Regions from separate parts of the Rahnella sp. NRRL B-41462 genome, predicted to be linked through region 1. Evidence: riboswitches for the same ligand, from Rfam matches in the RefSeq annotation. Region 1 holds a riboswitch; each other region holds the start of a gene.
What was found. A riboswitch is a leader RNA that binds a small molecule or an ion and turns the genes downstream of it on or off. The one in region 1 is predicted to bind thiamine pyrophosphate.
Positions count from the first base shown of each region.

Region 1 (3,887 bases):
CCGGACGCGGCAAACGATCCACGCTGAAATTTCTTTATACCGGGCTGGCACTCCAGCAACAGCGCGCTGAAGAGCTGCTGGAACAGGACAGCATTGATCAGCTGGTACAACTGGTCGGCGACAAAACCCTGGTGCGCCAGATGCTGCTGTCCCAGCTCGGTCGCAGTTTCCGTCAGGGCAAACATATTCTGCGCGTACTGTATTATCGCCCGCTGATGAATCTGCTGCCCGGCACCATGTTGCGCCGTTCAGAAACCCACATTGCCAGACAAATCTTTAGCGGCCTGACACGCATAAATGAGGAAAATGGGGAAGCGGAAGGCGATTTAGCCCATCACTGGCAGGAAGTTTCGCCGCTGCACTGGCGGTTTTATCTGCGCCCCGCCATTCATTTTCATCATGGTCGCGAACTCGAGATGGCAGATATTATCGCCACGTTTATTCGCCTGAAAACGCATCCGCTGTTCAGCAACCTGAAATCAGTCACGACGCCCACGGCGAATGTCATAGATATCCACCTGAATGAACCCGACCGCTGGCTGCCGTGGTTGTTTGGCAATATCCACGCGATGATCCTGCCGCAGGAATGGCAGTCACTGCCTGATTTTGCCCGCCATCCGGTCGGCACCGGCCCTTACGCCGTGGTGCGTAATCTGAAAACACAGCTGCGCATCCGCGCCTTTGACGATTATTTTGGCTTCCGGGCACTGATCGACGAGGTGAATATCTGGGTATTACCGGAACTGAGTGAAGAGCTGGTGCATTCCGGCGTACAGCTTCAGGCCGATGAATCAGGCAAAAGCGAGCTGGAAAGTCGCCTTGAAGAAGGCTGCTATTTCCTGTTATTTGACCAGCGTTCGCCGGTCGGACAATCTGAAGAAACACGCCAGTGGTTGTGCGATTTACTCAATCCCATCGCCTTACTGAATAATGCCGAACCGATTTACCAGCGCTACTGGTCTCCTGCGTATGGCCTGCTGCCACGCTGGCATCACAAAGCGCCCCGGCCACGTCCGCCCAAACCGCAAAACCTGACGCAGGTAACGCTGACATTTTACGGCGAGCATTCCGAACATCAGGCGATCTGCAACGCCCTGCGCCCGTTGCTGGCGGAAGAAGGTATCGAACTGATTATTCAGATAGTGGATTACGCAGTCTGGCACCGCGGCGATGCCAAAAGTGATCTGTGGCTCGGCAGTGCCAACTTCACCCTGCCGCTGGAGTTTTCACTGTTCGCGCATTTCTACGAATTGCCGCTGGCAAAGCATTGCTTTAGCGAAGAGATGAACGACGATGCCGCCCTGTGGCACGCCGGGAATTTATCGATGGCGAAATGGAGCCAGAAACAGACGGTCAGCCATCAGATCCATCCCCTGTTCCATCACTGGCTGGTGCTACAGGGGCAACGCAGTATGCGCGGTGTGCGTATGAACACCCTCGGCTGGTTCGACTTTAAATCCGCCTGGTTTGCCCCACCGGACAGTTAATCGGACTATCGCATCGCGCCGTTAATCTCTAGAATGACATCCGTTCTCAACGGGGTGCCCGACTTGTTAAAGCTGCGATGTAAACGCCGTGAGCAAGTTTGGCTGAGATTTGAAACCCGTCGAACCTGATCCGGTTAATCCCGGCGGAGGGATTTGAGACTGCGCGATGCTTACTCAAAATCCTTTGCCCTTTCATTTTTTTGGAGCGCAAAGTTGAAAAAATTACTGTCCTGCCTGCTGTTACTTTCTGCACCTGCATTTGCGTCAAAACCTGTTTTGACGGTTTATACCTACGATTCTTTCTCTGCTGACTGGGGCCCCGGTCCCGCCATTAAAAAAGCCTTTGAAGCCCAATGCGGCTGCGAACTGAAATACGTGGCGCTGGAAGATGGCGTGTCTTTGCTCAACCGTCTGCGGATGGAAGGTAAAAACAGCAAAGCCGACATCGTGCTGGGGCTGGATAACAACCTGTTGCAGGCCGCTGAACAAACCGGTTTATTTGCCAAAGCACCGAAAACCAACGCCAGACTGACGGTGCCAGGCGGCTGGAATGACAGCACTTTCGTGCCTTACGATTACGGTTATTTCGCCTTCGTCTACGACAAAAATAAACTGAAGAATCCGCCAAAAAGCCTCGATGAGCTGATCAACAGCGACCAGAAATGGAAAGTGATTTATGAGGATCCACGCACCAGTACACCGGGTCTGGGCCTGATGCTGTGGATGCAAAAAGTCTACGGCGATAAAGCGCCGCAAGCGTGGGAAAAACTGGCGAAGAAAACTGTCACCGTCACTAAAGGCTGGAGCGAGGCTTACGGCTTATTCCTCAAAGGTGAAAGCGACCTGGTGCTGAGCTACACCACCTCTCCGGCATACCATATTGTCGAAGAGAAGAAAGATAACTACGCCGCAGCCGATTTTACCGAAGGGCATTACATGCAGGTCGAAGTGGCGGGCCAGCTGGCAAACAGCAAGCAACCGAAACTTGCTGAACAGTTCATGAAGTTCGTCACCACGGAAGATTTCCAGAAAGTGATCCCGACCGGCAACTGGATGTATCCGGTGGTGAATACCCCGCTGCCTGACGCTTTTAAACAACTGACGATTCCGGCCAAATCTCTGCAATACAGCGCACAGGATGTCGCTACTCATCGTTCACAATGGATCCAGGCATGGCAGAACGCCGTCAGCCATTGATCCCTCGCTGGCTGTTGCCGGGCGTCATCGCGTCACTGGCTATGTTGCTGGTGGCAGTACTGGCCTTAGGCTCTCTGTGGCGTCATGCGCCACAGATAAGCGGCGCATCGCTCTGGCACGATCCTTATCTCTGGCATGTGATCCGCTTTACTTTCTGGCAGGCGCTGCTTTCAGCGCTTTGCTCGGTGCTGCCCGCAATTTTGCTGGCACGCACCTTGTTCCGCCGCCGTTTCCCCGGCCGTCAGCTGTTATTACGTTTATGTGCGATGACGCTGGTCTTGCCGGTTTTGGTGGCGGTGTTTGGCATTCTCAGTGTCTACGGAAGACAGGGCTGGCTGGCGCAAATTTGCGGCTGGCTGGGCATGGATTACCGTTTCTCGCCGTATGGTTTACAGGGCATTTTGCTGGCGCACGTGTTTTTCAATCTGCCGCTGGCGACACGTCTGTTATTGCAGGCGCTGGAAAATATCGCCGTTGAGCAGCGCCAGCTCGCCGCACAACTCGGCATGAATATCTGGCAACAATTCCGCTTTGTGGAATGGCCCGCGCTGCGCCGGCAGATATTCCCCGCCGCCGCCTTAATCTTTATGCTGTGTTTCGCCAGCTTCGCCACGGTGCTTTCACTGGGTGGCGGTCCGCAGGCGACGACCATTGAACTCGCCATTTATCAGGCGCTAAGTTACGACTACGATTTAAGCCGCGCCGCCACGCTGGCCCTGATCCAGCTGTTTTGTTGCCTGGCGCTGGTGTTGCTCAGTCAGAAACTCAGTCAGGCGTTGCCGGTGGGCCAAACGCATTCTCAGCGCTGGCGTAATCCTGATGATTCCTGGCTGCGACGCATCGCCGATGCCGTACTGATTGGCCTGGCGTTGTTGCTGATCCTGCCGCCGTTACTCGCCGTCATTACCGATGGCATAAACCGGGCAGCGGTCGGTGTTTTGCAACAACCCGCGCTCTGGCAGGCATTATGGACATCCGTGCGTATCGCGCTCGGCAGCGGATTATTGTGTGTGCTGCTGACCATGATGCTGCTGTGGAGCAGCCGCGAACTGCGGTTACGCAAGAGAAATAGCTGGGCGCAGGCGATGGATCTGAGCGGTATGCTGATCCTCGCGATGCCGGGCATTGTGCTGGCGACCGGTTTCTTCCTGTTGCTCGGCGATACCACCGGTTTGCCACAATCGCCATGGCCGCTGGTGATCC
Region 1 covers NZ_JYDF01000010.1:41,784-45,670, forward strand. Annotated here, with positions in the region: gene sgrR (HTH-type transcriptional regulator SgrR) at 1-1,487, shown strand, start outside; TPP riboswitch at 1,528-1,657, shown strand; gene thiB (thiamine ABC transporter substrate binding subunit) at 1,701-2,684, shown strand; gene thiP (thiamine/thiamine pyrophosphate ABC transporter permease ThiP) at 2,660-3,887, shown strand, end outside.

Region 2 (3,887 bases), on a different contig from region 1:
CAGATTTGGCGTAATAATGGAAGCCTGCGGGATCAGCAAACGACGCACGGCATCCACGGCCTCCGGCAGCAGTAACGGATCGCCACTTTTCGCCAGCATCACGGTATCCAGCACCACAAACGGCGGCTGATAATGTCTGAGTCGCTCCGCAACCGCCTCCACAATCTGACTGTTCGCCAGCATGCCGATTTTCGCACTGTCGATCCGCACATCGCTCAGTACGGAATCGAGCTGCGCTGAAACGAAACCGGGCTCAATGTTATAGACCGACTGCACACCACGGGTGTTCTGCGCCACCAGCGCGGTGATCACACTGGTGCCGTACGCACCCAGCGCCGAGAAGGTTTTCAAATCCGCCTGGATCCCCGCCCCGCCACTCGGATCTGTGCCTGCAATCGTCAGTGCATTAATACGTTTCATTGTATTTCCTCGCCATTCAGCCATTCCTCGCCCATTAAATACAGATTATCGAGGTATTCAGGCGTGAAACTGCCCGGCCCCTTCACGACCGCACAGGCGCGCTCGCCGGCACAGGACATCACCCGGCAGGCGGCGGCCACGTTATCCAGGCGATCACCCGGCAAAGCCACAAAGGCCGCCACCACCGCAGATAATGCGCATCCGGTACCCACCACGCGGGTCATCATCGGATGTCCGCCAGCCACCGCCCAACTGCGCATCCCGTCGGTGACGTAATCGGTTTCACCCGTCACAGCCACTACCGCGCCGGTCTCCCGCGCCAGTTGCTGTGCGGCAGGTAAGGCAGAAAGGGAATCATCACCGCTGTCCACGCCGCGCCCGGACGCACTGAGGCCGCTGAGAGCCAGGATTTCCGAGGCATTACCGCGGATTGCGGCAGGTTTAAGTGTGATGATTTCACGACAGAATTCTGTACGCCAGCTCAGACCGCCGACAGCAACCGGATCCAGCACCCAGGGCTTTCCGGCCTGAGTGGCTGCGTGAATAGCCGCCCGCATCGCATCGGCATGGGGATGTGTCAGCGTGCCGACGTTCACCAATAAGGCATCGGCAATGGCGCCAAATTGCGCCGCTTCGGCGGGATCAACCACCATCGCCGGAGATGCACCCAGCGCCAGCAGGACATTGGCGGTAAAAGATTGCACCACGTCGTTGGTCAGGCAGTGAACCAGCGGCGCTGAAAGGCGGAGTTGTTTGAGAGAAGTGGCGGCTAAGGCGCCGGGCAAGAAGGTAGGTCGGGTATTCATAAATCTCCCCACCGGCACTCAGGAAGGCGGTATCAGGAGAGATACCTGACTTCCCTACGCTGGCATAATCCAGATCAGGTAATACGGGTAAAATCTCAGCCCTGCTTTGCAGCGGGCACCCCGAGTCAAGGGAACATTATTGGCGGCGGAGGTCAGAAGATCAATCAGGAAATGCGTTAAAAAAACCGATCAGCCAACGTAATTGAACTCACTCCGCTTCACTGGCAGTATCAGGAAACAGACATGAACAACACACGTTGATGAAAAATTTCCTCAGGAGTTTTACTTGTCCTCATCACTTATTGTCCGTCCTTATGAAGAAGCAGACCGCCCGTTTTTACGCACGTTGTATCTGGCCTCACGCAAGCATACCTGGACATGGCTGGAAGACGATTTTCAGCTGGAAGATTTTGACCGCGCAGTGATCGGCGAGACGATTCTGGTGGCAGAACGTGACGGACATTTACTGGGATTCGCCTCAATTTTCACTCAGGAAAATTTCCTGCATAACCTGTTTGTTGATCCGCAATATCAGGGAACCGGCGCAGGTTCAGCATTGCTTCAGGCTGCGGAAGAAACGTTTACCCGTCAGGGGTCGTTGAAATGTTTAGTAAAGAGTAAAAAATCAGTCGCTTTTTATCTGTCAAAAGGCTGGAACATCATCTCTACGGGGGACAGTCCAAAAGGTGAATACTATTTGTTTCATTCATCAAAAAAATAATTAAGGAAGAAATGATTACCTCACAGAACCGTATTTTCGCGATCCTGATGAATATCAATTTTTCTTTGTCGTTAAGAGGTTAAATTCCGCAGCGGTGCTATACATACTTGGTCTTCCTTAAAATATTTCGAGGGTACGAATGAAAACAATAAAACTGATGCAGATCGCCGCAGTGACTGGCGCACTGTTCCTGGCCGGTTGTACCAGCCACATTACCAAGACGGAAAAATACTCAGGTTTTTTAGGCGATTATTCCGGCCTTAAGGAAGTGAAAACGGCTGGGGGAAATCCGGTTCTGCGCTGGATCGATCCTTCGTTTAAGAAAGAAAATTATTCTTACATCAAATACGAACCGATTAAATTCTACCCGGAACCGCAGCCTACGGCGCAGATCGACAAAACCACCTTGCAGGGGGTGCTGGATTACGCCAACAGCCGCATGAAACCTGCACTGGCAGAGCGCCTGCCACTGACAGATCACGCAGGGCCGCGCACATTGATTTTCAAAGGTGCGATCACCGGTGTGAACACGTCGGCAGAAGGTTTGCAGTTCTATGAAGTCGTCCCGGTCGCGCTGGTTATTGCCGGAACTCAAACCGCGACAGGCCACCGCACGCGTGACACTGAAGTGTATTTCGAAGGTGAGCTGATCGACGCCAGTACTGGCAAACCGGTGATCAAAGTCGTGCGTAAAGGATTCGGTAAACAAGTTTCTAATGATAAACAGAAAGTTACCGCCAACGATTTAAAAGTTGTGGTAGATAGCCTGGCGAATGATACCAAGCTGTTCAACGAATAAGTTCCGGTTTTCCGCACCGTCAGACACAGGCAGTCGTAAGGCTGCCTTTTTTCAGACTGAATCAGCGATAAACTCACGCAGCCACTGATGTGCAGGATCACGATGAGCGCGCTCGTGCCAGACCATGTACATCTCGAACCCCGAAACATCCAGCGGCGGTGTAGTAACCTGCAAAGCAGGATTTCCACGTACCAGACGTTCCGGCAACATCGCCACCAGATCAGTGGTCATCAGCACCTGAACGACAAACAGGAAATGCGGCACTGACATGACGACGCGGCGCGATAATCCAGTGGCCGCCAGCGCGATGTCGGTATTGCCATAGAAACCCCCACCATCAGGTGAAACGATCACATGTTCCAGTGCGCAAAACGCTGAACGCGATATCTCGCCTTTAACCTGCGGATGTCTTTTTCTGCTCACCAAAACATAACGTTCAGCAAACAATAATCGGCTGTGCAGGCCATTCATCACCGCCTCGCCGGTATGGAATGCGAGATCCAGCGTACCCTGCTCCATTTTGCGGATAATCCGCGCAGGTGACGTTTCAAAAATAGCCAGCCGTGCAGAAGGTGCGGCTCTACGTAATGCCCGTAACGCGGGCAGCACAATGGTCGATTCGCCATAATCTGCCGCCCCCAGATTCCAGGTATTCTTTGCCGTCGAGGGGTCAAACACTTCACCCGCAGACACGGCCTGCTCCAGCGCGGCCAGTGCCCGTCGCAGCGGCTCACGTAATTCATCAGCACGCGCGGTCGGCCGCATCCCCCGTGGTCCCGGCAGCAGCAAAGGGTCATCAAAAAATTCCCGCAACTTCGCGAGCTGAACGCTGACTGAAGGTTGTGAAAGATTACGGCGTTGCGCCGTACGCGTGACGTTTTGCTCGGCGAGCAGGACATCCAGCGTCAGCAACAAATTGAGATCCAAACGGCCGAAATTACTCATCGCTATACCTGCTATATGATCAATTCATTTCAACTATACCTGACAACAACCTACTCTGCGTTTACCACTTAGCGGAGAATTCGTCATGAATGTATTGATCGTCTATGCCCACCCTGAATCACAATCACTGAACGGCTCGCTGAAAGATTTTGCGGTCAGTCATTTGCAGGCCGCCGGGCACAATGTGCAGATATCG
Region 2 covers NZ_JYDF01000009.1:17,875-21,761, forward strand. Annotated here, with positions in the region: gene thiD (bifunctional hydroxymethylpyrimidine kinase/phosphomethylpyrimidine kinase) at 1-420, opposite strand, end outside; gene thiM (hydroxyethylthiazole kinase) at 417-1,226, opposite strand; TPP riboswitch at 1,261-1,359, opposite strand; gene UC14_RS02710 (GNAT family N-acetyltransferase) at 1,513-1,947, shown strand; gene UC14_RS02715 (DUF3313 domain-containing protein) at 2,087-2,746, shown strand; gene UC14_RS02720 (LysR family transcriptional regulator) at 2,798-3,691, opposite strand; gene UC14_RS02725 (NAD(P)H-dependent oxidoreductase) at 3,777-3,887, shown strand, end outside.
Region 2: linked by a shared signal. The riboswitch ahead of thiM (hydroxyethylthiazole kinase) and the one ahead of thiB (thiamine ABC transporter substrate binding subunit) in region 1 are both predicted to bind thiamine pyrophosphate.

Region 3 (3,887 bases), on a different contig from region 1:
CGTGATGGCCACCGCTTCGCAAAGCGGATTCAGGCGCAGCAGTTCACGCTTTGCCAGAACGGCTTTGGGCTGATCGAGATCTGCCGTACGGTAGAGGATTTGCCGCTGAAGATTGGTGATATGCAATTGATCGTCATCGGCCAGAATCAGCTTACCTACGCCTGCTGCTGCCAGGTACAAGGCTGCGGGAGAGCCGAGGCCACCAAGGCCGACAATCAGTACTTTCGCCGCCTGTAATTTTTCCTGTGCCAGCGGACCGAATTCCTCCAGCATCAACTGGCGGCTGTAGCGCATAAAAGCCGCATCGTTAAGCATCTTGCGGCACCTTGCTGGCGCATAAGGCCAGCAGTTGTGCCGTCGCTGCACGCCAGTCCGCCGCCTGAGTAATGGCACTGACGACGGCTATACTGCCGACGCCGCAGTCGAGAACCGACGCCGCGCGGTCGATGCTGATCCCACCAATGGCCACCGTCGGAAAGCTGCCATCGAGCTTCTTAACATGTCGGGTGAGTTCTGCCAGCCCTTGCGGCGCCGAAGGCATATCTTTGGTCTGCGTCGGGAAGATATGGCCGAGGGCGATGTACGAAGGATTCACCGCGACAGCGCGTGCCATTTCAGCATCGTCATGCGTGGAAACGCCCAGCCGTAAGCCGGCCTGACGGATAGCCTCAAGATCGGCAGTATCCAGATCTTCCTGACCCAAATGCACCCCATACGCCTGATGCTTGACCGCCAGACGCCAGTAATCGTTGATGAATAACCGGGCCTGATATTTTTTACCGAGCGCGATGGCATCAATAATTGCTGGCTCGGCTTGCTCATCAGGCAAATCTTTCACACGCAGTTGCAGTGTTTTAACGCCCGCGTCCAGCAGACGGGCAATCCATTCCACGGTATCAACGACCGGATATAAACCGAGGTGGAATGGAACGGCAGGAAAGGATTGAGAGGACGGATTCATTTGCTGCTCTCCGAACTGAGGTTATCGGCCGGGTGATAAAGCTCACCGCCGCGCGAACGGAATTCGGCAGACATCTGCGCCATACCGGATTCAACGAGTTCTATTGGCTGGGCTTTGGCTTCAAGCGCAGCGGCGTAATCGCGAACTTCCTGAGTGATTTTCATCGAGCAGAATTTCGGGCCACACATCGAGCAGAAGTGTGCAACTTTGCCGGATTCCTGCGGCAGCGTTTCATCGTGGTAGGCGCGTGCCGTTGCCGGATCGAGAGCCAGATTAAACTGATCTTCCCAGCGGAATTCGAAACGCGCTTTTGACATGGCGTTATCGCGGATTTGGGCACCGGGATGGCCTTTGGCTAAATCGGCAGCATGTGCTGCGATTTTGTAGGTAATCAAACCCTGCTTAACGTCTTCTTTGTTCGGCAGGCCCAGATGCTCTTTCGGCGTGACATAACAGAGCATGGCGCAGCCAAACCAGCCAATCATCGCGGCGCCAATACCGGACGTAAAGTGATCGTAACCCGGCGCGATATCGGTAGTCAGCGGACCAAGGGTATAGAACGGGGCTTCGTGACAATGCTCGAGTTCTTCGGTCATGTTGCGGCGGATCATCTGCATCGGCACATGTCCCGGACCTTCGATCATCACCTGAACATCGTATTCCCAGGCAATTTTGGTCAGTTCGCCCAGCGTGCGTAATTCGGCGAATTGCGCTTCGTCATTGGCATCCTGAATCGAACCCGGACGCAGGCCGTCGCCCAATGAAAGCGAGACATCATAGGCGGCGCAGATTTCACAGATCTCGCGGAAATGCTCAAACAGGAAGCTTTCGCGATGATGTGACAGACACCATTTCGCCATGATCGAACCGCCGCGCGACACGATCCCGGTCAGGCGTTTGGCGGTCATCGGCACATAACGCAGCAACACACCGGAGTGAATGGTGAAGTAATCGACGCCTTGCTCGGCCTGTTCAAGCAATGTATCGCGGAATATTTCCCAGTTCAGATCTTCGGCCACACCGTTCACTTTTTCCAGGGCCTGATAAATCGGCACGGTGCCGATCGGTACCGGACTGTTACGCAGGATCCATTCACGGGTTTCATGTATATAACGTCCGGTGGAGAGATCCATTACGGTGTCCGCGCCCCAGCGTGTCGACCACACCAGTTTCTCCACTTCTTCTTCGATGGAAGATGTCACCGCCGAGTTGCCGATATTAGCGTTCACTTTCACCAGGAAATTACGCCCGATGATCATCGGCTCTGATTCAGGGTGGTTAATGTTGGCGGGAATAATCGCGCGCCCGGCTGCCACTTCCTGTCGCACAAACTCTGCAGTGATACTGGCGGGCAGATGCGCGCCAAAGCTTTCGCCGGGATGTTGCTGGCGCAGAACCTCGCCGCGGATCCGTTCACGCCCCATATTTTCGCGAATGGCGATAAATTCCATCTCAGGTGTGATGATGCCTTTGCGGGCGTAATGCAGTTGCGTGACATTTTTACCCGCAATGGCTTTGCGAGGGCGCGGCAGGTGTTCGAAGCGGAGGTGGTCCAGCCCGTCATCCGCCAGCCGCTGCTGAGTAAAACCGGAACTGACCTGTGAAAGTTCCTGCGTGTCCGCACGCTCGTTTATCCAGCGGGCGCGTAATTTTCCCAGACCGGTATGCACGTCGATAACTGCAGCCGGATCACCGTAAGGTCCGGCGGTGTCGTAAACAGGAATTGCTTCGTTTTCTTCGAACTGCGGATTGTCTTTGCCGCCGCCGACCAGCGTCGGGCTGAGCTGGATTTCACGCATCGGCACGCGGATATCTTCGCGGTCAGCTTCAAGATAAATACGCCGGGAGTTGGGGAAAGCTTCGCCCTGCAAGCTGTCGATAAACGATTGTGCCTGCGCGCGTTGTTCACGGCGATTTGACGGTTTCTTTTCAGAAATAACGGGTTTTTGGGTACTCGACATAGCAAATTCCTCGCAAAAAAACGTGATGGAAAATTGCTTGTCAGGAGGTTTACGGCAGGAGTAAAAATGGGCGGTGCAGCACGGGCGGCCTTATGCAGGCAGATGCCTGATTGCGCTGAACGCATAACATTACTCTTGTTCCCTTCGCGGGTACTAACCCGATCAGGTTCCGCGGATCCCGAATTAACGGTCTCAGCCTGGCGTAATTCTCAACAGAAAATTATGCGCTAGGCACTCCGACAAGAAGCCTCAATATAGGAGGCGTTTTTTTAAACTACAAGTAAAACCATAACCCTGAGCAGGGTTTTATTGTGGCAACGTGTTAAGCCGGTCTGGCGAGATCAGGTTCATTTTCCGAAGGTGGCACACTCTCCGGGGCTGGCTCAAAAGCCATGATAATTAATTGATCTTCCAGTTGAAAACGGGCATCTAATGCCTCACCGATATCCGATAATGCATAGTGAAACGCGAAAGCATTATCATCGTCAATATCAGTTTCTGTGTAACTGTCATGGAAAGCCATGATAGCTTCAGTATTCAGCTCCAGAGCAGGGTAGATTTTTGCCGCCTGTACTTTTTTCGGGCTGCCTGCGCCATCGACTTCTTCAATGATGCGTGGATAGAGATGAAAATGCCCGGCAGAAAGATAGTCGACCAGATGATGGCAAAAACTGTCCAGCGCCTTTTCATTCAAAGGTGTATGTTTTTCTTTATTGGGTTTCAGACCGACGAAAGTGCAGTACGAAACCAGCAGTTCTTTGCGTGCGTGCAGCCATTGATCCACTAACTCATTACTGCCACCAACGCGTTGGTCAGTCTTTCCAGACGATTTAGCATGGTTGACTCCGTGAGCGACAAAAAAAGTAACCAAAAGTTACTAATATGTAAATATCTTACTCAGATTGTCAGTCCCGACGAGGTTATGCAACAACAATTATGGAATTACAGATTACTGAGCAACACAA
Region 3 covers NZ_JYDF01000051.1:4,457-8,343, reverse strand. Annotated here, with positions in the region: gene UC14_RS13370 (HesA/MoeB/ThiF family protein) at 1-315, opposite strand, end outside; gene thiE (thiamine phosphate synthase) at 308-961, opposite strand; gene thiC (phosphomethylpyrimidine synthase ThiC) at 958-2,922, opposite strand; TPP riboswitch at 3,045-3,171, opposite strand; partial or broken gene rsd (sigma D regulator) at 3,245-3,759, opposite strand; gene nudC (NAD(+) diphosphatase) at 3,859-3,887, shown strand, end outside.
Region 3: linked by a shared signal. The riboswitch ahead of thiC (phosphomethylpyrimidine synthase ThiC) and the one ahead of thiB (thiamine ABC transporter substrate binding subunit) in region 1 are both predicted to bind thiamine pyrophosphate.